Regions from separate parts of the Micromonospora sp. WMMD558 genome, predicted to be linked through region 1. Evidence: riboswitches for the same ligand, from Rfam matches in the RefSeq annotation. Region 1 holds a riboswitch; each other region holds the start of a gene.
What was found. Region 1 has a riboswitch for cobalamin ahead of ACN26Y_RS18830 (ribonucleoside-diphosphate reductase subunit alpha). Riboswitches for the same ligand answer to the same signal wherever they lie in the genome.
Positions count from the first base shown of each region.

Region 2: linked by a shared signal. The riboswitch ahead of ACN26Y_RS19365 (CbtB domain-containing protein) and the one ahead of ACN26Y_RS18830 (ribonucleoside-diphosphate reductase subunit alpha) in region 1 are both predicted to bind cobalamin.
Region 3: linked by a shared signal. The riboswitch ahead of cobN (cobaltochelatase subunit CobN) and the one ahead of ACN26Y_RS18830 (ribonucleoside-diphosphate reductase subunit alpha) in region 1 are both predicted to bind cobalamin.
Region 4: linked by a shared signal. The riboswitch ahead of ACN26Y_RS27635 (ABC transporter substrate-binding protein) and the one ahead of ACN26Y_RS18830 (ribonucleoside-diphosphate reductase subunit alpha) in region 1 are both predicted to bind cobalamin.

Region 1 is NZ_CP186061.1:3,922,532-3,929,674, forward strand. It holds gene ACN26Y_RS18815 (DMT family transporter) at 1-168, opposite strand, end outside; gene ACN26Y_RS18820 (LysR family transcriptional regulator) at 241-1,182, shown strand; gene ACN26Y_RS18825 (ribonucleotide-diphosphate reductase subunit beta) at 1,234-2,229, opposite strand; gene ACN26Y_RS18830 (ribonucleoside-diphosphate reductase subunit alpha) at 2,265-4,658, opposite strand; cobalamin riboswitch at 4,779-4,997, opposite strand; gene ACN26Y_RS18835 (OsmC family protein) at 5,115-5,558, shown strand; gene ACN26Y_RS18840 (cellulase family glycosylhydrolase) at 5,825-7,143, shown strand, end outside.
Region 2 is NZ_CP186061.1:4,051,281-4,058,423, reverse strand. It holds gene ACN26Y_RS19385 (IucA/IucC family protein) at 1-48, shown strand, start outside; gene ACN26Y_RS19380 (alanine racemase) at 45-1,190, shown strand; gene ACN26Y_RS19375 ((2Fe-2S)-binding protein) at 1,217-1,975, opposite strand; gene ACN26Y_RS19370 (CbtA family protein) at 2,042-2,791, opposite strand; gene ACN26Y_RS19365 (CbtB domain-containing protein) at 2,809-3,027, opposite strand; cobalamin riboswitch at 3,060-3,219, opposite strand; gene ACN26Y_RS19360 (YqjF family protein) at 3,323-4,060, opposite strand; gene ACN26Y_RS19355 (bile acid:sodium symporter family protein) at 4,150-5,046, opposite strand; gene ACN26Y_RS19350 (DUF899 domain-containing protein) at 5,200-5,934, opposite strand; gene ACN26Y_RS19345 (amino acid permease) at 6,035-7,143, opposite strand, start outside.
Region 3 is NZ_CP186061.1:4,305,263-4,312,405, forward strand. It holds gene ACN26Y_RS20525 (NAD(P)-dependent alcohol dehydrogenase) at 1-201, shown strand, start outside; gene ACN26Y_RS20530 (alpha/beta hydrolase) at 229-930, opposite strand; gene ACN26Y_RS20535 (MFS transporter) at 1,103-2,320, shown strand; gene ACN26Y_RS20540 (hypothetical protein) at 2,413-3,126, opposite strand; gene ACN26Y_RS20545 (hypothetical protein) at 3,235-3,576, shown strand; gene ACN26Y_RS20550 (MBL fold metallo-hydrolase) at 3,604-4,341, opposite strand; cobalamin riboswitch at 4,432-4,561, shown strand; partial or broken gene cobN (cobaltochelatase subunit CobN) at 4,917-7,143, shown strand, end outside.
Region 4 is NZ_CP186061.1:5,826,303-5,833,445, reverse strand. It holds gene metE (5-methyltetrahydropteroyltriglutamate--homocysteine S-methyltransferase) at 1-493, opposite strand, end outside; cobalamin riboswitch at 610-822, opposite strand; gene ACN26Y_RS27640 (hypothetical protein) at 918-1,214, shown strand; cobalamin riboswitch at 1,349-1,531, shown strand; gene ACN26Y_RS27635 (ABC transporter substrate-binding protein) at 1,561-2,568, shown strand; gene ACN26Y_RS27630 (iron chelate uptake ABC transporter family permease subunit) at 2,574-3,674, shown strand; gene ACN26Y_RS27625 (ABC transporter ATP-binding protein) at 3,674-4,441, shown strand; gene ACN26Y_RS27620 ((2Fe-2S) ferredoxin domain-containing protein) at 4,438-5,151, shown strand; gene ACN26Y_RS27615 (hypothetical protein) at 5,172-5,522, shown strand; gene ACN26Y_RS27610 (MarR family winged helix-turn-helix transcriptional regulator) at 5,544-6,035, opposite strand; gene ACN26Y_RS27605 (LLM class flavin-dependent oxidoreductase) at 6,151-7,143, shown strand, end outside.

The DNA.
Region 1 (7,143 bases):
TCGTAGCCCCGGCCGCAGGAGCAGGAGAACCCCCAGCAGCGCGGCCGCCAGGCTGAAGCGCACCAGCAGCAGAGCCCCCGGTGAGACGCCGGCGTCATAGGCGAACTTGCCGAAGATCGCCATAGCGCCGAAACAGGCCGCGGAGACAAGACACAGTGCGGGACCCATGCGTCGAGCATCAACCACCAAAACCGTCAGGTCTAGCGATGATTGATGGAGCGAACTCATTAGAATTCCTACATGGTCGCATTGGATCTTCGCCGCCTCCGCTTCCTTCGGGAATTCGAGGAGCGCGGCACCCTCGGAGCCGTCGCCGCCGCTCTGGGCTACAGCCCGTCGACGGTCTCCCAGCAACTGACCCTCCTGGAGAGGGAGACCGGTGCCCGGCTGTTCGAGAAGGCCGGGCGCGGCGTCCGGCTCACCGACGCCGGGCGACTGCTGGCCCAGCATGCGCGCGTGCTGCTGTCGGCGGCGGAGGCGGCGGAGGCGGACCTGGCGGCCCTGGGCGGCGACATCCGGGGCGCGGTGCGAGCCGGCGGCCTGCAATCGGCGGCTCGCCGTCTGCTGGTGCCCGCTGTGGCCCGCATGACGGCCGACCACCCGCAGGTGCGCGCGGAGATCTTCGAACTCGAACTCGAACAGGCGCTACCCGGCCTGCGGCTGGGCGCGGTCGACCTGATGATCGGCGACGAGTACGACGGCCACCCCCGGCCCCGGCCGGCAGGGCTACGCTTCGCGCTCCTGCACGAGGAACCGCTGAAGGTCGTGTTACCGGCAGCGCATCCACTCGCCACAACGGGAGGACCCGTGTCGGTCGCGGCGCTGCGATCCGACGTCTGGGCCGCCTCCGCCGAGGGGACCGGCCACCACGCCATGGTGGTCGGGACCTGCCGGTCCCTCGGCGGGTACGAGCCCGACCTGCGACACCGCGCCAGCGACGCCGACGTGCAACTCGAACTCGTCCGCGTCGCAGCAGCCGTCGCGTTGATGCCGGCGTTGACCCTACCGACCGGCGATCCCGCTCTGGCGATCCGTGACGTTGCCGAAGCCACCCTCCGGCGCCGCCTGGTCGTCGTCACCCGAGACACCCCGCCGGCTCCCGCACTGACCGCTCTCCTGGCAGCGGTGACGGATCAGACGCGCAAGATCAACGGAGATCCGGATCAGCTACCGTCGAGGTGAGCACGGCCTCAGTCAGGTTCGCGGTGCAGCCGTTCACCCCCCGGCCGTTGCTCAGAAGTCGTCGTCGAAGGTGACGCTTCCGGTGACGCCCACCTGGTACGCCGACACGCGCCGCTCGAAGAAGTTCGACAGTTCCTGTACGTCCTGCAGTTCCATGAACGCGAAGGGGTTCGTCGAGCCGTAGAGCGGTGCAATGCCGAGCTGGGCGAGCCGGCGGTCGGCGACGTGCTGCAGGTACAGCCGCATGTCGCCCAGGGAGAGCCCGGAGACGCCCTGTTCGAGCAGGTCCTCGGCGAACTGGACCTCGCACTCGACCGCCTCGGCCAGCATCTCCCGGACCCGCTGGACCAACTCGTCGTCGAACAAGTCCGGCTCCTCACGCCGTACGGTGTCCACCACGTCGAAGGCGAACGCCATGTGCATCGACTCGTCGCGGAACACCCAGTTGGTGCCGGAGGCGAGGCCGTTGAGCAGGCCCCGGGAGCGCAGGTAGTAGACGTACGCGAACGCGCCGTAGAAGAATAGGCCCTCGATGCACGCGGCGAAGCAGATCAGGTTGAGCAGGAACGCCCTGCGGTCCTCGCGGCTCTTCAGCTCGCGGAGCTCGAAGACGGAGTCGATCCAGCGGAAGCAGAACTCGGCCTTGCGTCGGATGGACGGGATGTTCTCGATCGCGGCGAACGCCGCGAAGCGTTCCTTCTCGTCGGGGACGTACGTGTCGAGCAGGTTCAGGTAGAACTGGACGTGCACGGCTTCCTCGAACAGCTGCCGGGACAGGTAGAGCCGGCCCTCGGGGGAGTTGACGTGCTGGTAGAGGTTGAGCACGAGATTGTTGGCGACGATCGTGTCGCCGGTGGCGAAGAACGCGACCAGGCGGGACACCAGGTGCTGCTCGGCGGGGGAGAGCCGGGCCAGATCGGCGAGGTCGGAGTGCAGGTCGACCTCCTCGACGGTCCAGGTGTTCCTGATCGCGTCCTTGAACCGGTCGAAGAAGTGCGGGTAGCGCATCGGGCGCAGGGTCAGATCCATGCCGGGGTCGAGCAGCATGTGCCGGGTGTCGGTACGGGGTTCGGACGTCGTGGTCACTGGCAGGCCTCGCAGCTCTCGGGGTTCTCCAGGGAGCAGGCCAGCGCCTCGGCGTCGGCGGCGACGACCGGAGGCGCGACCGCCGTGGGCGCGACGGCGACGGTGGCCTGCTGGATCCGCGTCGCGGGACGCGAACGCAGGTAGTAGGTGGTCTTCAGCCCGGACTTCCAGGCGTACAGGTACATCGACGACAGCTTGCCGATGGTCGGCGCCCCCATGAACAGGTTCAGCGACTGCGACTGGTCGACGTACGGTGCGCGGGCGGCGGCGAGGTCGATGAGTGCCCGCTGGGGGAGTTCCCAGGCGGTGCGGAACAGTTTCCGCACGTCGGTGGGCAGATCGGTGATCCCCTGCACCGATCCCTCGGCGCGCTTGATCTGGTCGCGGATCTCCGGCGTCCACCGTCCCCGCGCCTTCAGCTCGCGGACCAGGTACGTGTTGACCTGGAGGAACTCACCGGACATGGTCTCGCGTTTGAACAGGTTGGACACCTGCGGCTCGATGCACTCGTAGCAGCCGGCGATCGAGGCGATCGTGGCGGTCGGCGCGATCGCGACCAGCAGCGAGTTGCGCAGGCCGTGCGCGGCGATCGCCGAACGCAGCGCCGCCCACCGCTCGGTCTGGGCGGGTTCGACACCCCACAGGTCAGGGTGCAGCTCACCGCGGGCGGCGCGGGTCTCGGCGTACGCGGGATGCGGGCCGAACCGCTCCGCCAGGCCGGCCGACGTCTCCAGGGCGGTCAGGAAGATCTCCTCCTGCACCCGGGTGGACAGCTCCTTCGCCTCGGCCGAGTCGAACGGCAGGCGCAGGGTGAACAACGCGTCCTGCAGGCCCATCAGGCCGAGCCCGACTGGCCGCCAGCGCGGGTTCGATGCCGCGGCCTGGTCGGCCGGGTAGTAGTTGATGTCGATCACCCGGTCGAGGAAGACCACCGCGGTGCGTACGGTCGAGCGCAGCTTCTCCCAGTCGACCCCGTCCCCGGTGACGTGCGCGCCGAGGTTGACCGAGCCGAGGTTGCACACCGCGGTCTCGGTGTCGCTGTTCACCTCGAGGATCTCGGTGCACAGGTTGGACAGGTGGATGGTGTTGCCCGGTACGCCGGTCTGGTTGGACAGCCGGTTCGACGGGTCCTTGAACGTCATCCACCCGTTGCCGGTCTGCGCCAGCGTCCGCATCATCCGCCCGTACAGGTCTCGGGCCTTGACCGTCCGGACCGCCTTCTTCTCGGCGATCCGGTAGGCGGCGTCGAACTCCTCGCCATACAGGTCGGGCAGCTCCGGCGCGTCGGAGGGGTCGATCAGCGACCAGTCGCCGTCCGCCTCCACCCGGCGCATAAACTCGTCCGGGATCCAGTTGGCGAGGTTCAGGTTGTGCGTACGCCGGGACTCCTCCCCGGTGTTGTCCCGCAGCTCCAGGAACTCCTCGATGTCCGGGTGCCACGGCTCCAGGTAGACGCAGGCCGCCCCCTTGCGACGGCCGCCCTGGTTGACCGCCGCGACGCCGGCGTCGAGGGTCTTGAGGAACGGCACGATGCCGTTCGACCTGCCGTTCGTGCCGCGGATCAGCGCGCCCCGGCCGCGTACCCGCGACCAGGCGATGCCGATGCCGCCGGAGAACTTCGACAGCTTCGCCACCTGGTGGTACCGCTCGTAGATCGAGTCCAGCTCGTCCCGTGGCGAGTCGACCAGGAAGCAGGACGACATCTGCGTGTGCCGGGTGCCCGAGTTGAACAACGTGGGTGAACTCGGCAGGTACGCCAGCGACGACATCAGCCGGTAGAAGCGGATCGCCTCGCCCGGCGTCCCGGACAGCCCGCAGGCCACCCGTAGCAGCCAGTACTGCGGCGTCTCCACCACCAGCCGCGACTCGGGGTGGCGCAACAGGTAGCGGTCGGCGACGGTGCGCAGCCCGAAATACTCGAACCGCAGGTCACCGACAGGGTCCACGGCGTCGTCGAGCTTGCGGGCGTTGCGGGCCACGAACGCGGCGGTGTCGTCACCGATCAGGCCCAGCCCGTGGGCGTACCGGATGGACTGGCTGAAGCTCGCCACACCCTGCCCGCGGACCTCCTTGTCCACGTACGCGGCCAGCAACCGCGCCGCCAGTTTCGAGTACTGCGGCTCCTCGCCGATCAGTTCCGCCGCCGTCTGGATCGACAACTTGTCCAGCTCCGCGGTCGTCGCCCCGTCGTAGAGACCACTGATCGTCTTCGTGGCGACCCGCATCGGGTCCACCTCGTCCAGGTCGGCCACCCACCGCTCGACCGCCTTGACGATCTTGTTGACGTCCACCGGCTCGGCGTCGCCGTTGCGTTTGCGGACCTGCATCACCTGCCGGCGCGGCTCCGGTGCGCCCGCGCCGGACGCGAGCCTCTCCTGTACGACCGTCATGACCTCTCCTCGCGCTGTCTCCGATGGCCCTCGGACGCGGGAGAACGCCAGCGGACCCGACGGACGGCAGGCCCGGCTGCTGGCGTCGGTCGTCCCGCGCGACCTCCGACCGCCGCGCGCACAGGCGCACGGCGCGCTGGCAGGTCTTCGGACTCGCGGGCCTGACCGGGGTCGCCGGTCGCCTACTGGCCGTCGCTTCCCAGGCCCGATCAGGCCCAGTGCTCGATGACGGCGGTCGTTCCCACTCACCGCTGCGGGGCAGTCCCGGACTCGCACCGGGTTCCCTCTTGCCTCGACCGCCCCTGCGGGAACGGCCGAACCAGCTGCGGGGAACACCATATATGCCGACACCGTCGAGCAAGCAACACTAGATGTCGCGTCGGCGTGTCAGCTTCGTCTCACCCGATCATCCACCTCTCCCGGCGGCCACCGGCCCGGTTGGGTAGCGTCCCGGTCATGAGTGAGGACACCTTCCGCTCCGTCGAGATCGAGCGCACCAGCGTCGGGCAGTACGTCGCGCGGAACGTCCGCGGCGGATCGCTGCCGATGGGCGCGGGTGAGGACGCCAGCTTCACACCGGTGGAGCTGCTTCTGGCGGCCATCGGCGGTTGCACCGCGATCGACGTGGACCACATCACCAGCCGCCGCGCCGAGCCGACCCGGTTCACCGTCAAGGTCAGCGGCGACAAGGTCCGGGACGAGACCGGAGGGAACCGGATGCGGAACCTCACGGTCGAGTTCACCGTGGAATTCCCGATGGACGAAGACGGCGACAAGGCGCGTGCGGCGCTGCCCCGGTCGCTGCAGCAGTCGCACGACCGGCTCTGCACCGTCTCCCGTACCGTCGAACTCGGCACCCCCGTGTCGACCGTCGACGCTTCCGGCCGAGCCGGGAACTGACGCTACGGCCGCCCGGGATATCGCGGCTCGTCGTTGCTCCCCGGGACGCCGGCCGGTGACACGGTGGGGGAGCGGCTCTCCGCGTTCCTTACCGCAGTTGCGCGTGGCCCTGCTGGCGCTCGCCCGCCATCACGGACCGCCGGTGGGCCTCGACCGCCCGTTGCCAGAACATTTAAGTATGTTTATAGTTCGATTGCGATGCGCCGCGGCGCCGTCCCGATGCCGGCCGCGCGAGCCGTTCGGGCGACGTCTCCACCGGAGGACCTGTGAAGCTGAACGTCAGGAATCTCGTCCTGGCGGGCGTCGTCGCGGTCATGGCGGCGGTCCCCGTGGCCGTCGGCGCCACCGCGGCCGCGGCGGCCACGCCGACCGCGACCTTCGTCAAGACCTCCGACTGGGGATCTGGTTGGGAGGGCCGGTACACCATCACCAACCGGGGCGGCAGCACCCTCGACTCCTGGCGCGTCGAGTTCGACCTGCCGGCGGGTACCAGCGTGGGCTCGTACTGGGACGCGTTGATGACCCGGGACGGGCAGCACTACAGCTTCACCAACCGGTCCTGGAACGGCACGCTCACTCCCGGCACTTCGGTGACGTTCGGCCTTCTCGGCAACGGGTCCGGCAGCCCCACCGGTTGCCGGCTCAACGGCCAGCCGTGTGACGCGACCCCACCGCCGACGACGAGCCCACCCCCGCCTCCACCGACCACCGCGCCTCCCGCCAGCACGCCGGTGGCGGCGAACGGACAGCTCCAGGTCTGCGGACGGCAACTGTGCAACCGGAACGGCAAGCCGATCCAACTGCGGGGGATGAGCACGCACGGCCTCCAGTGGTACGCCAACTGCGTCACTCCCGCCTCCCTCGACGTCCTCGCGCAGGAGTGGCGGGCGGACGTCCTGCGGATCTCGATGTACGTCCAGGAGGGCGGCTACGAGACCGATCCGCGCCGCTTCACCGACCTGGTCCATCACTACATCGAGCTGGCCACCGCCCGCGGCCTCTACGCGATCGTCGACTGGCACATGCTCACCCCCGGGGATCCGAACCACAACCTGTCCCGGGCCCGTACCTTCTTCGCCGAGATCGCCGACCGCCACCGCGACAAGACGAACGTCCTCTACGAGATCGCCAACGAGCCGAACGGCGTCAGCTGGAGCGCCGTCAAGAGCTACGCCGACCAGGTCGTCCCCGTCATCCGCCAGCGGGATCCGGAGGCCGTGGTGCTCGTCGGAACCCCCGACTGGTCGTCGCTCGGTGTCTCCGGGACCGGTGGTGGCGTCGACACCATTGCCGCCAACCCGGTGGCCGCGACCAACATCATGTACGTCTTCCACTTCTACGCCGCCTCGCACGGCGACCGGTACTACGACACGTTGGCGCGCGCGGCGGACCGGCTCCCGATCTTCGTGACCGAGTTCGGCAGCCAGGAGGCCTCCGGCGACGGTCCGAACAACTTCACGATGACCCAGCGCTACCTCGACCTGCTGGCGAGCAGGAAGATCAGTTGGGTGAGCTGGAACTACTCCGACGACTTCCGCTCCGGCGCGGTCTTCACCGGCGGCACGTGCGGCAGCGGGCAGTTCAG
Region 2 (7,143 bases), 130 kb from region 1:
GCCGCGCCGTTCGTGCCGGTGCCGAACCCGTTCGGTGGACCGCGGTGACCCGGCCGGTGTACGTGCACGACCTCGACGGGCTGGCCGCGCACGTCCGGTCCGTCCGGGCCGCCCTGCCGCGCCGGGTCGAGCTGCTGTACGCCGTCAAGGCGAACCCGGACCCGGGTGTGCTGCGGACCCTCGCTCCGGTCGTCGACGGGTTCGAGACGGCCAGCCGCGGCGAGCTGCGGCGGATGGCCGAGGTGCTGCCCGGACTGGTGCCGGCCGCGTACGCCGGGCCCGGCAAGACCGACGAGGACCTCGCCGCCGCCCTGGCCGCCGGGGTGGACCGCGTCCACGTCGAGTCGCCGGCCGAGCTGCGCCGCCTCGGCGCGCTGGCCGCCGCGGCGGGCACGTCCGCCCGGGTGCTGCTCCGGGTGAACCTCCCGGTGGCCGCCCCCGGGGCGAGCCTGGTCATGGGCGGCGGGCCCAGCCCGTTCGGGATGGACCCGGCCGACGCGGTGGAGTGCGTCCGCCGTCCGCCCACCGGCGTCGAGGTGCGGGGCGTCCACGCCCACCTGGCCAGCGGGCTGGACGCCGCGCTCGCCGGGGCGGTCGCCGCCGCCGTGGTCCGCTGGTCGGTCGCCGAGGTGGGGGCCGCGGAGGTCGACGTGGGCGGCGGCATGGCCGTCGACTACGCCGACCCGGCGGCACGGTTCGACTGGGTGGGCTACAGCCGGGCGCTGGCGGACGTCCTCGACGCACACCCGCGGCTGCGGCTGCGCGTCGAGCCGGGGCGGTCGGTGACCGCCTACTGCGGGGCGTACCTCGCCGAGGTGGTCGACGTGAAGCGCTCGCACGGCGAGTGGTTCGTGGTGGTGGAGGGCGGCACGCACCACCTGCGCACGCCCGCGGCGAAGGGGCATCCGCAACCGTTCACGGTGCACCGTCGGCGGGACGCCGACGGTGCCCGCACCGACGGCGGGCCGGTCACCGTGGTCGGGCAGCTCTGCACCCCCAGGGACGTCCTGTCCCGGTCGACCACGGCGGGGCCGATCGGTGTGGGGGACGTGCTGGTCTTCGCCATGGCCGGGGCGTACGCCTGGAACATCAGCCACCGGGACTTCCTGCTGCACGAGCCGCCGGAGTTCCGGACCGGCGACCCGCACCGGGTGGCCGCCGAGTGGGCCGCCCGACCGTCCCGGTCCTGACCGGGCCGCCGGTGAGCCTCAGCGGCTCACGCCGGCGGCTTCGCCGGCCCGGCCAGTACCGACCGCCAGTGCCGCCACCGCTGAGCCGGGGACGTCAACACGCAGTCACCGCACGTTCCGCCGCCCGGAATGCGGTAGTAGAGGCAGCAGTTTCGCCGCACCAGGAACCACCGGACCCGGTTCGGATCCGGCCGGACCAGGGTGCCGGTGCCGGCAAGCGGCGGCAGCTCCAGCGCCCCCGCCAGGACCGCGCCGGCCCGCTCGGCGTGCGCCGGCGCGGCATCGGCGAGCACCCCGGCAGCGCCCGCCAGGGCGGAGGCGACGTTGCCCCACAGGACCTGCGGTGACAGTCGGAACCGGGCTCGGAATGCGTCCAGCAGCAGCCGCACCGGGCCCTGCGCCGCGGTCTCGACCAGCGCCGCCGAGACCGAACGATCGTCCAGGTCACCGGTGGGCAGCACGTCGAGCGGGCCGTGCGCGAGCGGCCAGGGCCCGGCTGTGGGTGGACGCCACCAGAGGTCTTCCGAGCCCGCGAGCGGCAGGGCACCACCCACGACAGCCGCCCCGAGCGGCGGGGACACCAGCCGCGCCGCCAGGCCCAGGAAGGTGACCGACGCGACGACGCGCACCGGTACGGCGTCCGCCGGCAGATCGCACCGCGTACGCAGCGTGGTGGCCGCCGCGTCCACCCGCTCGGCGAGGACGTCGCCGTCGAGCAGCTCGGTCAGTGGCCGCCAGCCCGCCCGGTCGGACCACGGGGACCAGGCGAAGAAGGGGCCCAGCACGGAGGCCGCCGCCAGCGCCTGCCGGGCGTCGCGTGGTTCGGACGGCGGTCGCGGCGGCGCTGCCACCTACCGGCCGGCGGCCACGGGCACCGGCTGCCGCGACAGGCGTGCGCCCCGCTCGGCCATCAGGCCGAAGACCAGACCGAGCGTCGTCCACACGACGAGTTGGGTGCCCAGCGACGCCAGCCGGAAGTTCCAGAGCAGGATCGGCGAGAAGCCTTCCGGGACCTCCTCGATCGAGGGCAGCAGCGCCAGCGCGAGCCCGACGACCAGGACGAACGCGCCGGCTCCGACGAGGCCCGCGTTCCAGGTGCCGAGCCGGGCGACCTGCGCTCGGCCGAGGTATCCGCCGAGCGCCACCCCGGCGAGCGCGATCACCATCATCAGGAAGAACAGCGAGGTGCGTCGACCGATGGTGTCGGGGTCGCCGGTCGCCGGCGGGTTGGCCGGGTACTTGAGCCACGGCACCAGCGCGACCACCACGAACCCGGTGAGCGCGACCAGCACCGCGGTCGCCCGCGGGCCGAACCGACCGATCCGCCCGTAGGCGGCGGCGAACACCATCGCGAAGATCCCGCCGAGGGCGACGGCGTAGATGAGCGACGCGGTGAGCAGGCCGACGGTGCTCTGCACCGTCCGGCTGATGCCCTCCGGCTCGCCGGCCACGGCCGGCTCCGGTGCGGCGTTGGCCTCCTCGAATGCGATCGCCTGGTCGATCGGACCTTCACCGACGAAGTAGGCGAACACGAATGCCAGGAGTCCGGCGGCGAGGCCGGCGAGCATGCCGCGGACGAGCAGGGCGCGGGGTGACAGCATGGTTTCGGACCCGCCCGTCAGTGGCAGGGGAAGCCGAGCAGGTGACGGCCGTCGTGCACGAACTCGTGCACGTTCGCACCGCTGACCACCTGGAAGACACCCTGCTCGGTGCCGACGAAGTAGAGCAGCACGAGGGCCAGCACCGTGCCGAAGAGCAGCCACGGCTGCAGCTCACGCCACGGAATGGCGACGGGCGGGGTGACCGGGCGGGGCAGGGCGGAAGACGGGCTGGACACGGGCAACCTCCTCGGGATCACGCGTCCCACAACGGGTTCCAGTGACGGTGGCGGGTCTGACTTCCGCGTCACCCCTTGCCTACCGGGTGGACGCGGTCACAGTGGCGCGACCGTGCCGGAATTGCACCGGCTTCCGCACACATCGTCGCCCCGGACGCTACGGTCGGCGACGCCACAATGTCAACTGTGGCCTCGCCGACCGCCGAGGGCCCGACCCCACTCCCCCGCCGAGCTGGCCGCTCTCCTCGCCCACGCGGAGCCGACGGCCGGCGCCGACCCGGCGGGGCCGTGACGGTCAGCTCCGCAGGCCGACCGGTGGGCCGAACCGGACCGGGACACCCGGCGAGTAGAGCACGCTGACCGGATGCGCCGTCGGCGGCGGAAGCCCGGCGGCGGTGACCAGCTCGTCGTCCAGATGCAGCAGCTCGGCCCGGTGCAACGGCCAGCGGGGGTGCCAGTTCGGCAGGTGCAGGGTGCGGCCCCACGCCCGGGTGTGCAGACCCCACCGGGCGGTGACGAAGTGCTCCAGCGGGGTCGGGTCGACGACCCGCTCGCCCACCCGGACCGCCATCCGGCTCGTCGTGCCGGCCGGACCGGGCCAGCGGCGCCGGAGCCGGTACGTGAGACGGTCACCATCGCGGTCCAGGCGCATCGCCGACCAGAGGTACGGCAGCCGCAGTGTCGCCCGGGCGACCAGCACCGGAACCAACCGGGACGCGTCGAGCGAGCGGAACACCACGGCACGCCGGCCGGTGTCGTCGACCGAGTACAGCCGCACGTTGGTCTCCCAGAAGGTGCCGAAGTACGGCACCCCCGGCCCTCGGCCCAGGCCCAGCCCCACCATGCGGAAGCCGATCAGACCGACGTAGGTCGAACCGTCCATCATGTCCGGTCGGGTGCCGGGCGGCAGCAGGGGCGCCACCAGATCCGGTGCGACCGCCCAGTGCAGGAAGGTGAGATCGTCCCAGCGCTGCCGCAGGATCGCTCGCGGAAACGCCTGCTCGGGCGCGCAGTCGACCGGCTCGATGTGCACACGTCCATCCTGCCCTGGGTGGGCGCCGCCGGGACGTACCGTGCCGGCCGGCTCCACCGCGAGGCGGCGGGACCGGTTGCCGGCTGCGGTCACGCCGCCGTGGTTCGTTGCCGGTGGGTGGCGTCGGCGTGGGGACGGCGGGCGGCGACGAATCCGAAGACGGCGGCGGTGAAGAACATCACGGTGCCGTAGATGGCCGGCGGCATGGCGATGTCGTTGTTGCCGAGCAGGGCCGGGCTCAGCGCGATCGTGATGGCCAGGGTCGCGTTGTGGATGCCGATCTCGAACGAGGACGCGACGGCTTCCCGGTGCCCGACGCCGGACAGGCGCGGCGCCGCGTACCCGATGGCCAGGCTGACCAGGTTGAACAGCAGGGCGACGAGGCCGACGGCGCCGACGGCGGCGGCGAGCTCGTCCTTGATGCCGATCACCGCGCCGGTGAGCACCACGACGAGGACCACGATGGAGAGAATCTTCACGGGGCGCTGCATGCGCGCGGCGAAGTCGGGACGGTGCCGGCGGACGGCCATCCCGATCGAGATCGGGATGAGGACCAGCGCGAACACCTGGAAGACCTTGTCGAACTGGAGGCCGATCGAGCTGTCCGAGCCGATGAACGCGGCCACGGACAGGTTGACGATCAGGGGCAGGGTGAACAGCGCGAGCACCGAGTTGACGGCGGTCAGGGTGACGTTGAGCGCGACGTTGCCCTTGAACAGGTGACTGTAGAGGCTGGCCGTGCTGCCGCCGGGCGAGGCGGCGAGCAGCATCATCCCGACCGCCAGCTCCGCGCGCAGGCCGGCGGCGACCACCAGGCCCAGGCAGATGACCGGCAGGACCAGCATCTGGCAGACCAGGGAGACGAGGACGGCCCGGGGGTAGGTCACGACGCGACGGAAGTCGTCCACGGTGAGGGTGAGCCCGAGACCGAGCATGACGATGCCCAGGGCGACGGGGAACAGCACGATCGACAAGCCGGTACTCATGGCGGTGGCCTCCTGATCGCGGTAGGCGAACGACCCCCGGATCGTCACACCGGGGCGGCGCGACCGTCATCTCGTGATGTGCGCACTCCGCGACGCCCGCCCGGGCCGGCGGCCCCGGCCCGGCCGGTTGGCCGGGCCGGGGCCGGCGTGCCGTCAGTGGCAGTGCCCGGCGTTCGCGGTGACCCCCTCGTACCGGTCGTGGTGGGGGAACTCGTTGACGTACCGCTGCCGGCCCAGCGGCGTCAGGTCCAGGTAGTGGTAGGTGGTGAGCACCGCGTCGAGACCGCGGCCGTACGTCGAGTAGGTGTGCAGGACCCGGTCGTCCGCGTCGGCGACGAAGACGCTCAGCCCGTGCGCCTCGCCGTGCAGGTGGTGCGCCAGCCCCTCCCGCTCCAGGGTCGCGCGGTCCTTGTAGTTGTACGCCACCGGCGCCACCGCCTCGTCGAGGGTGACGTGGAAGTCGTAGTTGAAGTCGCTGCCGTGGGACGAGTACCAGGGGAAGGTCCAGCCCATGCGGTCCTTGAACGGAGCGATGGACGACAGCGGCGCGCGGGAGACGGCGACGAACGTGGTGTCACCGGCGTGCAGGTGCGCGAGGTGGCCCAGGTTGTCGACCAGGAACGAGCAGCTCGTGCACCCCTCGCTCCAGCTCGGGTCGAACATGAAGTGGTAGACGACGAGCTGCCGTCGTCCCTCGAACATGTCGCGGAGCCGTACCGGCCCGTCCGGTCCCGCGAACCGGTAGTCCTTCTCGACGACGACGGCCGGCATCCGGCGACGCAGCGCGGTCACCTCGTCCCGCAGCCGGGTGAGGTGCTTCTCCCGGTCGAGCAGCTCCGTGCGGACGGCCAGCCACTCCTCCTGCGACACGACCTTCAGATCATCCATGTGCGGCACACCCTTCCGATCCAGGGAGAGTCACCATCACAGCACGGTCGGTGAAGGTCCGGGAATGCGCGGTCGTGCGGTGTCGATGGCCGCGGCCGGCCTACCGCGGCGGGGGTGACGCGGAGCCGAACCCCGTGTCGAGGTCCGGCCGGCCGGGCATCGGCGGGCCGTCCTGCGCACCGCGGGCGAGCCGGCTGTTGCGGCGGCTGTACAGGAAGTAGACGAACAGTCCCAGGACCATCCAGGCGACGAAGCGCAGCCAGGTCTCCACGGTGAGGAACAGCATCAGCACGACGCAGGCGACGATCGCGAGGACCGGTATCACCGGCCCCCAGGGCACGCGGAAGCCGCGCGGCAGGTCCGGGCGGGTACGGCGCAGCAGGATGACCGCCGCGGCGACGAGAACGAACGCGAACAGGGTGCCGATGTTGACCAGCTCGGCGAGTTCCTCCAGCGGGACGAACCCGGCGAGCACGGCCACCAGGAGGCCCACGATGACGGTGATGCGGTGCGGGGTGCCGTAGCGCGGATGCACCCGGCTCAACCAGCGCGGCAGCAACCCGTCCCGGCTCATGGCGAACGCGACCCGGCTCTGACCCAGCATAAGGATCATGACCACGGTGGTCAGTCCGGCGAGAGCGCCCAAGGTGATCAGGTTGGCGAAGAAGGGCTGGCCGACCGCCTGGAACGCCGCGGCCAGCGGTGCCGCCGTGTCCAGCTCGGCGTAGTTCTGCATGCCCACCACCACCAGCGAGACGGCGACGTAGAGCGCGGTGCAGATCGCCAGCGAACCGAGGATTCCGCGGGGCAGGTCACGCTGCGGCACCCGGGTCTCCTCCGCCGCGGTGGCCACGATGTCGAAGCCGATGAACGCGAAGAACACGAGTGCCGCCGCGGCGAAGATGCCGCTGACGCCGAAGTTGGCCGGCGCCTGCCCGAAGATGGCCTCCAGCAGGGTTGCCTCGGCGCCGGTTCCGCCCGCCGCCGGCTGGGCCGGCGGGACGAACGGCACGTAGTTGTCGCCCTTCAGGAAGAACAGCCCGGCGGCGATCACGAAGAGCACCACCGCCACCTTGATGGCGACCACCACGGCGTTCACCCGGGACGAGATCTTGATGCCGGCGACCAGGACCGCGGTGAGGAGCAGCACGATGAGCGTGGCGGGCAGGTTGAACACGCCGCCCTCGCCGCCGGTGACGGCGGCGGGCA
Region 3 (7,143 bases), 380 kb from region 1:
CTGGCACCCTTCGTCCGGCAGCGGATCGGCATCCTGACGACGGCACCCGGCCGGCAGCATCTCGACACGCTCCGCGCTTACGCCGAAGCCGGCCGCCTCACCCCGGTCATCGACCGGACCTATCCGCTCCACGAGGTGCCCGAGGCCCTCCGCTACCTCGAAGGTGAGCACGCGCGGGCGAAGGTGGTCATCACCGTCTGACGTGCCCGACCGCTCCGGGCCGAACAGCTAGGCACCGGTCAACCAGGAACCGGCCTCGGCCCGGATGTCGGCGGGCACCTCGTGCCCGTCGGGGAACTCGTGGTAGGTCACGTCGTAGCCCAGCGAGCGCAGCCGGGGCACCAACCGCCGGCTGCACGCCTCGACCGGCAGGACCGGGTCGGCGACGCCGTGCGAGACGTACACCCGCGGCCGGCCGTGCGTGACCAGCGGCGCGGCGAAGCCGGGGGAGAAGGCCACCACCGCGTCGACCAGGTCGCCGTTGGTCAGGCCCAGGGAGAGGGCGTACGAGGCGCCGTCGGAGAACCCGCCGAACGCCACCCGGTCGACGGGGTGGCCGGCGAACACGCTGGTGAGCAGCGTGTCGATGCGGCGGACGTCGACGCCGAAGCCCTCCACGATCAGGTCCCAGCTGCTGGCGGCGGCCTGCGGGGCGACCAGCAGGAGGCGGTGCGTGTCGGCGACCGGGAGCAGCAGGTCGAGGCCCTGCCGGGTCGAGCCGCCGGCCCCGTGCAGCAGCAGGACCAGGCGGTACGGCCGGCCGTCCGCCGGCTCCGGGGCGTACACCATGGCGAGGGGGTCGCCCGCGGCGTCGGTCAACGGAACCAGCCCGGTGGCGGCCCGCACCGACGGTGGACCGGGACGCGCGGTGAGCCGGCCGTGCCGGGGGCTCTCCTCCGGCACCCGGTGCGGCGTCGCGGGTTCGGCCACGGGCTTCCGTCCCTCGTCCTCGGGTGGTGTGGCCGGTTACCCGGCTGGCCGCCGGTAAACCCGGTGGCCGTCGTCCCGCAGGATGGTAAGGGGCGCCACGGCCGATGGTGATGACGGTGCGGGCTGTGAGAGGGTTCCCGGAGAACGCTCCCACAGGAGAGGATCATCGCTCGTGAGTAGCGTCACCGCCCCGGCCGGCCCGACCGTCACCCCCCGCCAGGTGCGGGCCGCCCGCACCGGTGTCGCGGTGGTCTTCGCCCTCAACGGCCTCGCCGTCGCCTCCTGGTTCGCCCGGGTGCCGGCGGTCCGTGAGGGGCTCGACCTGACCGCCGGTCGCCTCGGGCTGCTGCTGCTCGCCATGTCGGCGGGGGCGATCCTGGCGATGCCCACGTCCGGTCTGGTCGCCCAGCGCCTCGGCACCGCCCGGACGGTGGTGCTGGCGACCCTGCTCGTCGCGCTCGGCCTGGCGGTCGCCGGCGTCAGCGCCGGGACGGTCGGCTCGCTGGGCGGCGTGGCGATCGGCCTGTTCGCCCTCGGCTACGGCTCCGGCACCTGCGACGTGGCGATGAACATCGAGGGCGCGGCGGTCGAGCGGCGACTCGCCCGCACGATCATGCCCCGGTTCCACGCCGCGTGGAGCCTCGGCTCGGTGGCCGGGGCCGGGCTCGGCGCCGGAGCCGCCCGGCTCGGCGTTCCCGTGTCCGTCCACCTCGCCCTGACGGCGGTGGTGGTGCTGGCCGGCACGGTGCTCGGGGCCCGGGCCTTCCTGCCGGCCGCCGAGACGGCGCCGGCCGCCGACACCACCTCGCCGGCGACGCGCCGCCGCGCGCTGCTCGCCGCCTGGCGCGAGCCCCGGACCCTGCTCATCGGACTGTTCGTGCTGGTCATGGCGTTCGCCGAGGGCAGCGCCAACGACTGGGTCGCGGTCGCCTTCGTCGACGGGTACGACCTCAGCGAGGCGGCCGGCGCCGCCGTGTTCGGGGTGTTCGTCGTGGGCATGACGCTCGGCCGTACCCTCGGCACCCTCGCCCTCGACCGGTGGGGCCGGGTACGCGTGCTGACCGCGACGATCCTGCTCGCCGTGCTCGGCGCGGGCATCGCGGTGCTCGGCGGCTCCGGGCCGGTGGCCGTCGTGGGCGTGGCGCTCTGGGGGCTCGGCGCGTCGCTCGGCTTCCCGGTGGGGATGAGCGCGGCGGCCGACGAGGAGGACCGCGCCCCCGCCCGGGTGAGCGTGGTCGCCGTGATCGGCTACACCGCCTTCCTCGCCGGCCCGCCGCTGCTGGGCCTGCTCGGCGACCGGGTCGGTACGCTGCGCGCCCTGCTCGTCGTGCCGATCCTGCTGCTGCCGACCCTCGCGCTGGTGCCGGTGACCCGCCGACCCGCCGACTGACGGCCGACGAGCCCGGTCCGGCCGCGGAGACCGACGTCCGTCGCGGTGAGCGCCGGGCCCGGTCGTGCGGCCGGACCCGGCCCGGGCCGGCGTCAGTCGCGCAGCCAGACCCGCAGTGGGCCCGCCGGGCGGAAGCCGACCGATCGCGCGACGGCCAGGTCGTCGCCCGACTCGTAGCCGACCAGTGCGGCGCTGCCCGGCAGGCCCGCCCAGACCTCCTCCGGCGGGACGGCGCGGGCGAAGACGTTGGAGACGCCCACCGCCCGTCCACCGTGGTGCAGGACCGCGCCGCCGGCGACCACGCCCGCGTCGACGCGGGCCAGGACGGTGACCCGCGGGTCACCGAGCAGGGCGGGGCGGAACAGCGGCCCGCCGCCGTGCGCCTCCGCCCACCCGGCCAATCCCCCGGGTGTGGTGACCCGGGTCAGCGGCGAGCCCGGCCGTGCCGCGGGAACCCGCGGAGCGGAGGCGGCGCCGGCCGTCGGCGCGGCGGGCGGGCGGTGGACGGCGGCGGCCGGTCGGTGGATCCAGTGCGCGTCGAACAGGACCCGGAAGCCGAACCGGGCGAGGTCGAGATCGGCGAAGCTGTCCTTGACCGACGCGCCCGGGCCGGCGTCGATGCGGCCGAGCAGCGTCGCGGCGTCGACCCCGGGGCGGAGGGTGACCGCGTCCGGGTACCAGGTCGGCGAGCGGCGCGGCACCGACCAGGCGTCCGCGTCGGTCACCCCGGTCAGGCCGTGGGTGCGGCACACCAGGTCGCACCAGGCGGCGTTGTCCCGTGCCGCGTCCATGGTCGCTTCGCGCATCCGCGCGAGCCTAGCCCAGGCCCTAGCCCAGGGGGCTCACACCGGGCTCGCAGGAGACTGCCAGAAAACCGTGCTGAACTGGAGGTTCGCCGAGGGAGGGAGCCGCACATGGGCTGGTTCAGCCGGCGGTCGCGTACCCGGGGGTCCGAGGGACCGGCGACGAAGCTCGACCGGGAGGCCACCCGCGAGGATCTGGCGGCGCTGGAGGCGTTCGTGGCCAGCCGGACCGGGGTGGAGTTCTACCTGGAACCGGAGACGACCGCGACGAACACGACGGTGGTGGCGATCGCCCACGACGGTGAGTGGATCCGTCGCCGGACCGGGTCGCCCCGGGTGGCGGCGGCCCTCGCGAACCGGCTCGCCCTGCCGTTGTACGAGGCCGCGAAGACCGGGTACCCGGAGCGCATGCGGGCCTGGAACCGGGCCCACCCGGAGCGCCGTGCCCGCTAGGGCCTGTCCTGCCGGCCCCGCCGGCGCTCACCCCGCGACGGCGGCGCGCGCTTCGTCGAGGGTCATCGTCGGGCTGTGGCTGGAGACGTACCAGCCGACGTCGTCGGTGAGCAGGCGGCGGACCAGGGCCAGGTCCGGCCCGTCGTCGGGCGAGCGCAGGTGCAGCGGCGGCGGGTACCAGCTGTCGCCGAGGAGCAGCACGCCCGAGGCCGGGTCGACCACCACGGTCGAGTCGGGGGCGTGGTGGCCGCCGACGTGCCGGACCAGGACGCCGGTGGGCAGGTCCAGCCCGTCGGTGAACGTCCGCGTGGGCGGCCGGACCGCGAAGTCGTCCCAGCAGTCCACGGCGAGCGCCCGGGCCCGGAAGCTCGGCCCGAGCCGCGGGTTGGCGCGGACCTGCTCCCGCAGGTAGCGGGTGCTCCACGGGCGGGCCGCCTCGGCGCGCAGCAGGTCGGCGCCGGTGACGTGGCCGACGATCTCCACGCCGGGCCAGGCGCAGGCGCCCCACACGTGGTCCCAGTGGTGGTGGGTGTAGACCAGCCAGCGTGGCTCCGGGAGCCCGGCGGCCCGCAGCGCCACCTGGATCTCGGCGGCGTGCGCCGGGCTCTGGCCCGCGTCGACCAGCACGCTGCCGCGCTCGTCCGCGACCAGTGCGACGGAGGGCCGGACCCAGGCCGGATCCGGGTCGAAAGGGGTCGCCCACACCCGACCGGCGACGTGATGGAACTCGATGGCGGGGCTCGCCGCCCCGTCGGTGTCCGCCATCACACCGATCCTAGCTGGACCGTCGGGCACGTGTGGGCCGCGTTGACCGGCCGTCGGAGGTGTGGCAGCATTCGCGGCCGGACGGCAGTGAAGGAAGCCGGTGCGATTCCGGCGCGGTCCCGCCACTGTCACCGGGGAGCGATCCCCCCTCGCGAGTCACGGCCGCGCGTGCGCGGTTGGAAGGCCGGGGGTGAGCGTCGATCCGGGAGCCAGGATACTTCGGCCGTCGGTGCACCCCAGGGCGTGGACACCCGAGGAGGACCCGATGACGCGCAGCGTCCCCGCCATCGACGACGATCGTCGTATCCGTTCCGCGCGTGCCGACGCGCCCGCCGCCGCCCCGCCCGGACGCCCAGCCGCTCCGCACGCGTCGCCCCGACCGGCCCGGCCGGTCGCTTCGCCCTGACCGGCCGGGCCGGTCGGCGCCGACCACGCGCCTGACGAGCCCGCTCGCCGCCGGCCCCGGCGCACCGTCGCGCCGCGCGCCGGCCCACCGCATCCGCTGACCGAGCAGCCATCCCTCGCCCCCAGCCCGACCGGCCTCACCCCGGGGGGCGGGCGTCACTCTCCGGAGCCCCCTCGTGCCCATCCTGCTGCTGTCCACCGCCGACACCGACCTGCTCGCCGCCCGCGCGAGCGGCGCCGACTACCGCCTGGCCAACCCGGCCCGGGTCGCGGCCGACGCCGTACCGGCGCTGGTCGACGGCGCCGACCTGGCCGTCGTACGCCTGCTCGGCGGCCGGGCGGCGTGGCCGGACGGCCTGGCCGCGGTGCTCGCCTCCGGCGTGCCGACGGTCGTGCTGGGCGGCGAGAGCGTGCCGGACGCGGACCTGATGGCGGTCTCCACGGTGCCGTCCGGAGTGGCCACCGAGGCCCTGTCCTACCTGGTGGAAGGCGGTCCGGAGAACCTGGCGCAGCTGGCCCGGTTCCTGTCCGACACGGTGCTGCTCACCGGCGAGGGCTTCGCCCCGCCCGCGCCCACACCGGCGTACGGGATCCACGGCGACCGGCCGGCCCACCCGGACCGGCCGACCATCGGGATCGTCTTCTACCGGGCGCACGCCCTGGCCGGCAACACCGCGTTCGTCGACACCCTCGCCGACGCCGTCGAGGCGGCCGGCGGCAACGCCCTGCCGATCTTCTGCGGCTCGCTGCGCGGGCTGACCGCCGGCGCCGGACCGCTGGGACTGTTCGCCCGCTGCGACGCGCTGCTGGTCACGGTCCTCGCCGCCGGTGGCGCGGTCGCCGCCGACGCCTCCGGCGGCGGCGACGAGGACGCCTGGGACGTGGGCGCGCTCGCCGCCCTCGACGTACCGGTGATCCAGGCGCTCTGCCTCACCAGCACCCGCGCGCAGTGGGCCGGCAGCGACGCCGGACTGTCCCCGCTGGACGCGGCCATGCAGGTGGCCATCCCCGAGTTCGACGGGCGGATCGTCACCGTGCCGTTCTCGTTCAAACGGATCGACGCCGACGGGCTGTCGGTGTACGAGCCGGACCCGGAGCGGGCCGCCCGGGTCGCCGGCATCGCCGTGCGGCACGCCCGGCTGCGGCACGTGCCGAACGCCGACAAGCGGCTCGCGGTGGTGCTCAGCTCGTACCCGACGAAGCACTCGCGGGTCGGCAACGCCGTCGGCCTGGACACCCCGGCCAGCGCGGTGCGGTTGCTCACCGCCCTCGCCGACGCCGGATACCACCTGGGCGACGCGCCGGTCCCCGACGACGGGGACACGCTCATCCACGCCCTCATCGCCGCGGGCGGCCACGACGTGGAGTGGCTCACCCCGGAGCAGCTCGCCGCCGCGTCGGCGCGGGTGCCGGGGGAGACGTACCGGCGCTGGTTCGCGGAGGTGCCGGCGGAGCTGCGGGAGGCGATGCGGGAGCACTGGGGTGAGCCGCCCGGTGAGCTGTACACCGACGGCGGCGACATCGTGCTCGCCGGGCTGCGCTTCGGCAACGTGGCGCTGCTGATCCAGCCGCCCCGCGGCTTCGGCGAGAACCCGGTCGCCATCTACCACGACCCGGACCTGCCGCCGAGCCACCACTACCTGGCCGCGTACCGCTGGCTGTCGGCGCCGGTCGCGGACGGCGGCTTCGGCGCCGACGCCGTGGTGCACCTGGGCAAGCACGGCACCCTGGAATGGCTGCCCGGCAAGGGCCTCGGGCTGGCCGCCGACTGCGCCCCGGACGCCGTGCTCGGCGACCTGCCCCTGGTCTACCCGTTCATCGTCAACGACCCCGGGGAGGGTACGCAGGCCAAGCGCCGCGCCCACGCCGTCGTCGTCGACCACCTGGTGCCGCCGATGGCCCGCGCCGAGACGTACGGGGACCTCGCGAAGCTGGAACAGCTCCTCGACGAGTACGCGACCGTGCAGGCCCTCGACCCGGCCAAGGTGCCGGTGGTGCAGGGGCAGATCTGGGACCTGGTGCGGGCCGCCGAGCTGCACCACGACCTGCACCAGGCCGACATGCCGGCCGCCGACGACTTCGACGACTTCGTGCTGCACCTCGACGGGTACCTGTGCGAGGTCAAGGACGTGCAGATCCGCGACGGCCTGCACGTGCTGGCCGCCGCGCCGACCGGCGAGGCGCGGGTCAACCTGGTGCTCGCCGTGCTGCGCGCCCCGCAGGTCTGGGGCGGCGCCCGCGCCCTGCCCGGCCTGCGCCAGGCGCTCGCCGCCGGTTACGGCCTGGACGAGCAGGCGCTGCTCGCGTCGCCGGGCGAGCGGGTGGCGCTGCCCGCGGCGCTCACCGAGGCGGTCGACGGGCCGGCCGTCACCGCCGCCGACGCCGTCGACCTCGTCG
Region 4 (7,143 bases), 1.9 Mb from region 1:
AGGTGGCCGGCCCGACCAGCACCGGGCGGGTCAGGACACCCAGGTCGCGCGCCTCCCGGTACTCGTTCAACGCCTTGGCGGGATTCGCGGCGAAGACCGTCTCGGGGCCGACCTCCGGGACCAGGTAGTGGTAGTTCGTGTCGAACCACTTGGTGAGCTCCAGCGCTGGCTCGGTGTCGGCGCCGCGGGCCATGGCGAAGTAGGTGTCCAGGTCGGACAGGCCGAGCCGGGCGAACCGGTGCGGGATCGCCCCGACGGCGACGGCGGTGTCGAGCAGGTGGTCGTAGTAGGAGAACGTGTTGGACGGGATCGCGTCCAGGCGCGCGTCACGCAGCGTACGCCAAACCTCCACCCGCAGTGCGGCAGCGGTCTTCGCCAAATCCTCGGCGTCGATTCTGCCCGCCCAGTAGGCCTCGACGGCCTTCTTCAGCTCACGGTTGCCGCCAATACGCGGGTAACCGAGCACGGTGCTCTGACCGAATGCGGTACTCATGGGATCCTTCCCTCGAAGTGCCCGAGGCCGTGCGGGAGGGCAGGGAGGGAAGGGGTACGGCGACGTACCGGCTTCCGCCCCGGCCGTCCCGAGAGACCGTCGGCGGCACACGCCGGGTGGCGTGCGCGGTGCGGGCAGGTCTTCGGACTCGCGGGCGTGACCGGTACGGTCGCCTACTGGCCGTCGCTTCCCAGACCTCGCGGTCCAGTGCTTGATGACGGCGGTCGTTCCCACTCACCGCTGCGGGGCAGTCCCGGGCTCGCACCGGGTTCCCTCTTACGACGCCGTGCGCATTGTGGACACGGCGAACCAGCACCGTTGTCTATCGTATGGGGCGATGAGCGATTGTGGCCGGCGCGTCCGTCCTGCGGGACGGCGCGCCGTCGCGGCAGCGGGATGTCCGCGCGCGACGAGAAGGTGACGGATGGGCCAGAAGATCGACAGGGTCGCGGTGGTGGTGGACGGCGCCGACTGGGTGGCGGTACGGCCGGAGGACTTCGACCGCTTGGACGCCTCCCGCCGCCAGGTCGGCGCCCGCGCCGCCCGGGCGACCCGGCTGGAGCACGAGTTGCGGGAGGCGCGGGCCCGTCTGGCGCGGATCGAGGAGATCCTCGCCGACGCGAGCCCGGCCGACTGCGTCTGTGAGCGTCTCACCGCAGTGCTGGCCGACGATCCGGCCGCCCACCGCCGACCACTGGTCAGAAGCCGTCGTCGACGGTGACGCCTACCGCCCGTGGCCTTCCTGCCGACGCACGACGCACGGGATGAGGCCCTGATCGGCCTGCGTCCGCGGGACGTCTCCACCCGACGATCGGAGATGGCGTTCGTCACCGTGACGAGGCGACGGCCGACAGGCTAGGGTGACGCTGCCGTGGTGTTCGGGAAGCCGGTGCGATGCCGGCGCGGCCCTCGCCACTGTGATCGGGAAGTCCGCGGCCCTCGTCGCTTGCGAGGTCACTGGGCGCCACGCGCCTGGGAAGGCCGGCCACGGACGTACCTCCCGTCAGCCAGGAGACCGGCCACGGCACAGCGATGACCCGTCCACGAGGTGCTGGAAGGCGGTCCCGATGCGCGTGCGCGCGATGCGGCCCACCCTGTCCCGGCGCGTTGCCGCGCCACTGTCCATCCTGCTCGTCCTGCTCGGCGGTTGCGCCACGGACGACACGCCCACGGCCGGGGCGTCGGCCGCGCCGGTCACGGTGACCAACTGCGGCACCCCGGTCGCCGTCGCCGCGCCGCCGAAGCGGGCGGTCACCCTCAACCAGCCCGCCACCGAGATCATGCTGGCGCTCGGTCTGGGCGACCGGTTGGCGGGCACGGCGTACCTGGACGACGCGATCCTGCCCGAGCACGCCGCCACGTACGCCTCGATTCCGGTGCTGTCGGAGAAGTACCCGTCGAAGGAGGCGCTGCTCGACGCGGAGCCGGACTTCGTCTACGCCTCGTTCCACAGTGCCTTCGGAGACGAGGGCGTCGGCGACCGCGCCGCGCTCGCGGGACTCGGCATCGGTACCTACCTGTCCCCGGCGGGCTGTCCGAAGCAGCACCGACCGGCCACGCTGACCGTCGACGACGTCTTCGCCGAGATCCGGGACGTCGCCGCCGTCTTCGGCGTGCCGGAGCGGGCCGAGAAGCTCATCGCCGACCAACGGGCCCGGATCACCGCGGCCGCCGCCCGGCTCGACGGCGCGGGCCAGGTGTCCGTGCTGTGGTGGGACGCCGGCACGGACGCGCCGAGCGTGGGTGCCTGCTGCGGCAGCCCCAACATGATCATGTCAGCGGCGGGGGTGCGCAACACCTTCGGTGACCTCGCCGGAAGCTGGGCCGACACCAGCTGGGAGACGGCCATCGAGCGGAACCCCGATGTGATCGTGCTGGTCGACGCGAGCTGGGACGCCGCCGCCGCGAAGAAGGCGTTCCTGACCCAGCACCCCACGCTGAAGAACCTGCCCGCGGTGGCCGGACAGCGGTTCGTCGTCATCCCGTTCTCGTCGACCTCGGCCGGCGTGCGCGTGGTGCAGGGGATCGAGACGCTCGCCGAGGGAGTGGTACAGCTTCCCGGAGCGGACCGCTGAGCCCCATGGCGGCGCGCACCGCCGAGACCGGCCACCCCGTCGGAACCGGCCGGGATGCCGGGCCGGCAGCAGCCGCCGCTGCCGTCCGGTACCGGTTCGGCACCGGGACGCTGCTGGTCCTGCTGCTCGCGGGCCTGGTGGGGTCGATCGGTGCCGCCGTCACCGTCGGGCCGGCCGACATCTCGGTGTCGACGGTGTGGGCGGTGGTGGCCGACCGCCTGGGTATCGTCGACGCCGACGTCCCGCTGCTGCGCGAGCACATCGTCTGGCGGCTACGCCTACCGCGGGTGCTCGGCGCCGCCGCGGTCGGGGCAGGACTGGCCGCGGCCGGCGCGGTGATGCAGACCGTCACCCGCAATCCCCTGGCTGATCCGTACCTGCTCGGGGTCTCCTCCGGGGCGTCCCTCGGCGCGGTGGCGGTCCTCGTCGTCGGCCTCGGCGGCGGGGTCGCCGCCCTCACCGGGGGCGCGTTCGCCGGTGCGCTCGCGGCGTTCGCCGTCGTGGTCGCGGTGTCCGGCCGGCGGGCCGCGCTCGCCCCGACCAGGGTGGTGCTGGCCGGGGTGGCCGTCGCACAGCTCTGCGCGGCCGCCACCTCGTTCGTGGTCACGTGGGTCGCCGACCCGCACGCCACCCAGAGCCTCACGTTCTGGCTCTCCGGCTCGCTGGCCCGCGTCGACTGGACCGCCGTGGCGTGGGCCGTACCGGTCCTGGCCGTCGTGCTCGTCCTGCTGGCGGCCCACGCCCGCGCGCTCAACGCCTTCGCCTTCGGCGAGGACGCCGCGGCGACCCTCGGCGTCGCGGTCACCCGGGTGCGCTGGCTGCTGCTCGTCGCCACCGCGCTGCTGACCGCGGCGCTGGTCGCCGTCAGCGGCGCGGTCGGCTTCGTCGGGTTGATCCTGCCGCACGCCGTGCGGTTCCTCACCGGCGCCGACCACCGGCGGCTCCTGCCGGCCGTCGTCCTCGCCGGCGCGATCTTCCTGGTCTGGGTGGACACCGCCGCGCGGACCCTGTTCGAACCCCGGGAACTGCCGGTGGGCGTGCTGACCGCGCTGCTCGGCGTACCCGCCTTCGTGGTGCTCCTGCGCGGACGGGAGGTACGCGGCTGATGCTCAGCGTCACCGGCGTCTCCTGGGCGGTCGTCGCCCGACGGATCCTCCACGACGTCACCTGCGCGGTTCCGGCGGGCAGCCTCGTCGGGCTGCTCGGCCCCAACGGCTGCGGCAAGACGACCCTGCTGCGCGTCGCCGCCCGCCTCGCCACACCCCACGCCGGGCAGGTGACGATCGACGGCGACGACGTCGCCACCCTGCCCCGGACCACCCTCGCTCGCCGGGCCGCGCTGCTCGCCCAGCACGCCGACACCGACCTCGACCTGACCGTCATCGAGGTCGTGCTGCTGGGCCGTACCCCGCACCGCCGCTCCCGGTGGTCCGACAGCGCCGCCGACCGCGCCGCCGCCGCCGACGCGCTGGCCCGCGTCGACCTCGACGGGTACGCCGACCGCCGGTGGCACACCCTCTCCGGTGGGGAACGGCAGCGGGCGCAGCTGGCTCGCGCCCTGGCCCAACAACCACGCCTGCTGCTGCTCGACGAACCTACGAACCACCTCGACATCGGCCACCAACTGCACCTGCTGCACCTCGTCCGTCGCGCCGGCATCACCACCCTCGCCGCGCTGCACGACCTCAACCTCGCCGCCATGTTCTGCGACACCGTGGTCGTCCTGGCCGCCGGGCGGGTCGTCGCCGCCGGTCCGCCCGCCGAGGTCCTCACCCCGCACCTGCTCGCCGACGTGTACGGCGTCCACGCCGACGTCGCGCCGCACCCGACCACCGGGCGGCCCGTGATCACCTACCACCCGCCCGCGTCATGACCCGCCACGTCCTGCTGGTCGCCCGCGCCGTCACCCACACCGCGGGCCACGACACCGTGCACCGCCTCGCCGCCGACCTCCGCCCGGCGCTCGGCGCCCCCGTGTCGGCGTGCTTCCTCGACGGAGCCAGGCCGTCACTGCACGACGCGCTCGACGCCGCCGTCACCGATGGCGCCAGCGACATCGTCCTGGTGCCGACACACCTGCCGCCCGACCGATATCTCGACACGTGGATCCGCCGTGCCCACGCCCACTGGACGGCCGGGCACGATCAGCCGCCGCCGGTGTCGGTCACCGCGCCCCTGGCCCTGCAGCCCGCGCTGGTCACCGCGGTCGCCGAGGCGATCGCCGGCCCGCACCAGCCGCTGACGGGAACGCCCGGCCCCTTCCGCAGCGCCGCCTGGTCGACCGTGCCCCGGCACCGCCACCACGTCCTGGTCTGCCGCGGGCCCCGCTGCACCGCCTACGGCGCCAACGAGGTCGCCGACGCCCTCACCCGCCGACTCGACGCGTACGACCTGGGCGACGACGACGTGCTGGTCACCGCGACCGGCTGCCTCTTTCCCTGCGATCTCGGCCCTCTCGTCGTCGTGCACCCGGACGACATCTGGTACCCGCACGTCGATACGACACTTGCCCGCCGGATCGCCGACGACCATCTCCGAGCGGGGTGCCCGGTCGACGGAAGACCAGCGAGGAGCAGCGCGTGACGGAGGAGCAGGGCTGCTTGGTGACGGTGTGCCGGGACTGCTGCTGCGGCAACACCGGCAAGCTCCCTTCGGTCGACCACGACGCGCAGTTGCGGCGGCTACGCGACACGTTGCGGGCACCGCACCGCGTCCGGGTCAGTACCTGCCTCGACCTGTGCGCACAAGCCAACCTGATCGTCGTTTATCCCGCCCCGGCGGCGCGCCGTGCCGGCGCCCGGCCGGTCTGGTTCGGCCTGGTCATCGACGATGTGGTGGTCGACGACATCGTCGACTGGATCGACTGCGGCGGGCCGGGTGTGGCGCCGCTGCCCGCCCCGCTGGAACTGTCGGTGGTCAGCCCTGCGCATCCCGGTTCGGGGCGGGTCACCTGACGCGAGACGTCCTCCTGGTGATCACTCCTTGCGCTGCGGGTCCAGGTGTACGCGGAGCGCCGCGGCGATCTCGCCCGCCGCGCGGAGCTGGTCCGGTGTCAGTGCGTCGACGAAGAGTTCGCGGATCGCGCGCAGGTGGGGGACCGTGGACCCGCGGAAGGCCTCGGCCCCGGTCGGCGTGAGGTGGACCTCCGCCCCTCGGGGCTCGGTGGCGCACTCCTGACGGCGGATGAGTCCGCGCCGCTCCATCCGGCCGAGGTGGTGGGAGAGCCTGCTGCGCTCCCAGCCGATGTGCGCGGCCAGTTCGGAGGAGCGCTTCTGCTGGTCCTGCGCCTCGGTGAGGGCGAGCAGGACGGCGTAGTCGCCCGGCGAGAGCGAGGACTGGACCTGGAGGCGGGACGCGATCCGGGATCTGAGCGCCTCCGTGGTCTCGATGAACTCTCGCCAGATCCGTAGTTCCTCGGCGGTGGGCAGCTGGCGCCTCCTCCGCCGCTCGGGTGTGTCCTTCGTCATCTTCCTCTCCCAGTTGACATGTCAATCAGCAGGCTAGCATGTCTGACATGTCAATCGTTGAGGGCGGCTTGCCGGCACGGATCGCCCGCCCGCCAGCGAACGTGAGGAGGAGACGGTGACGGCGAAGGGCATCGAACTGGGGCTCAACTCGTTCGGCGAGGTGGCCACCGACGGCGACCGGATCCTGAGCGACGCCGAGACCGTGCGGCTGCTCGTCGACGAGGCGCGGCTCGCGGAGTCGGTCGGGCTCGACGTGTTCAGCGTGGGTGAGCACTACCGCGAGGGCCACAACGACTCGGCCACGCCGGTGCTGCTCGCGGCGATCGCGACAGCGACCGACCGGATCCGCCTCGGCACCTCGGTCACGGTCCTCAGCACGAACGATCCGGTACGGCTCTACCACGAGTTCGCGACACTGGACGCGGTCTCGAACGGCCGCGCCCAGATCGTCCTCGGCCGCGCGTCGGCGACCGAGTCGTTCCCGCTGTTCGGGTACGACCTGGCGGACTACGAGCGGTTGTTCGAGGAGAAGCTCGACCTCTTCGTCCGGCTGCAGAGGGACGAATCGGTCACCTGGTCGGGCACCGTACGGAGCCCTCTCATCGCGCAGCGGCTGCATCCGAGGATGCGGGCGGGCGGAATCCCGACCTGGATCGGCGTCGGCGGGAGCCCGAACTCGGTGATCCGCGCCGCCCGCTACGGACTCCCGCTCATGCTCGCGATCATCGGCGGGCGCCCGCAGCGGTTCGCCGGCCACGTCGACCTCTACCTCCGGGCGCTCGAACAGGCCGGGCACCCCGTGCAGCCGATCGGGCAGCACTCGCTCGGTCTCGTCGCGGACACCGACGAGGAGGCGGTGGAGACCTGGTGGCGGTACTGGCAGCCGGTCGTGGCGCGGCTCGCCGAGGAACGCGGCTTCTACAAGCCGGACCGCCGGCGCTACGAGGCCGAGCTCGACCAGGGAGCGCTGTTCGTCGGATCACCCGAGACGGTCGCGCGGAAGATCGCCACGGTCGCCCGGGATCTGCGGCTGAGCCGCTTCGACCTCAAGTACGACATCATGCACCTGCCCCGCGAGGCACGCGCCCGCACGATCGAGCTGCTGGGC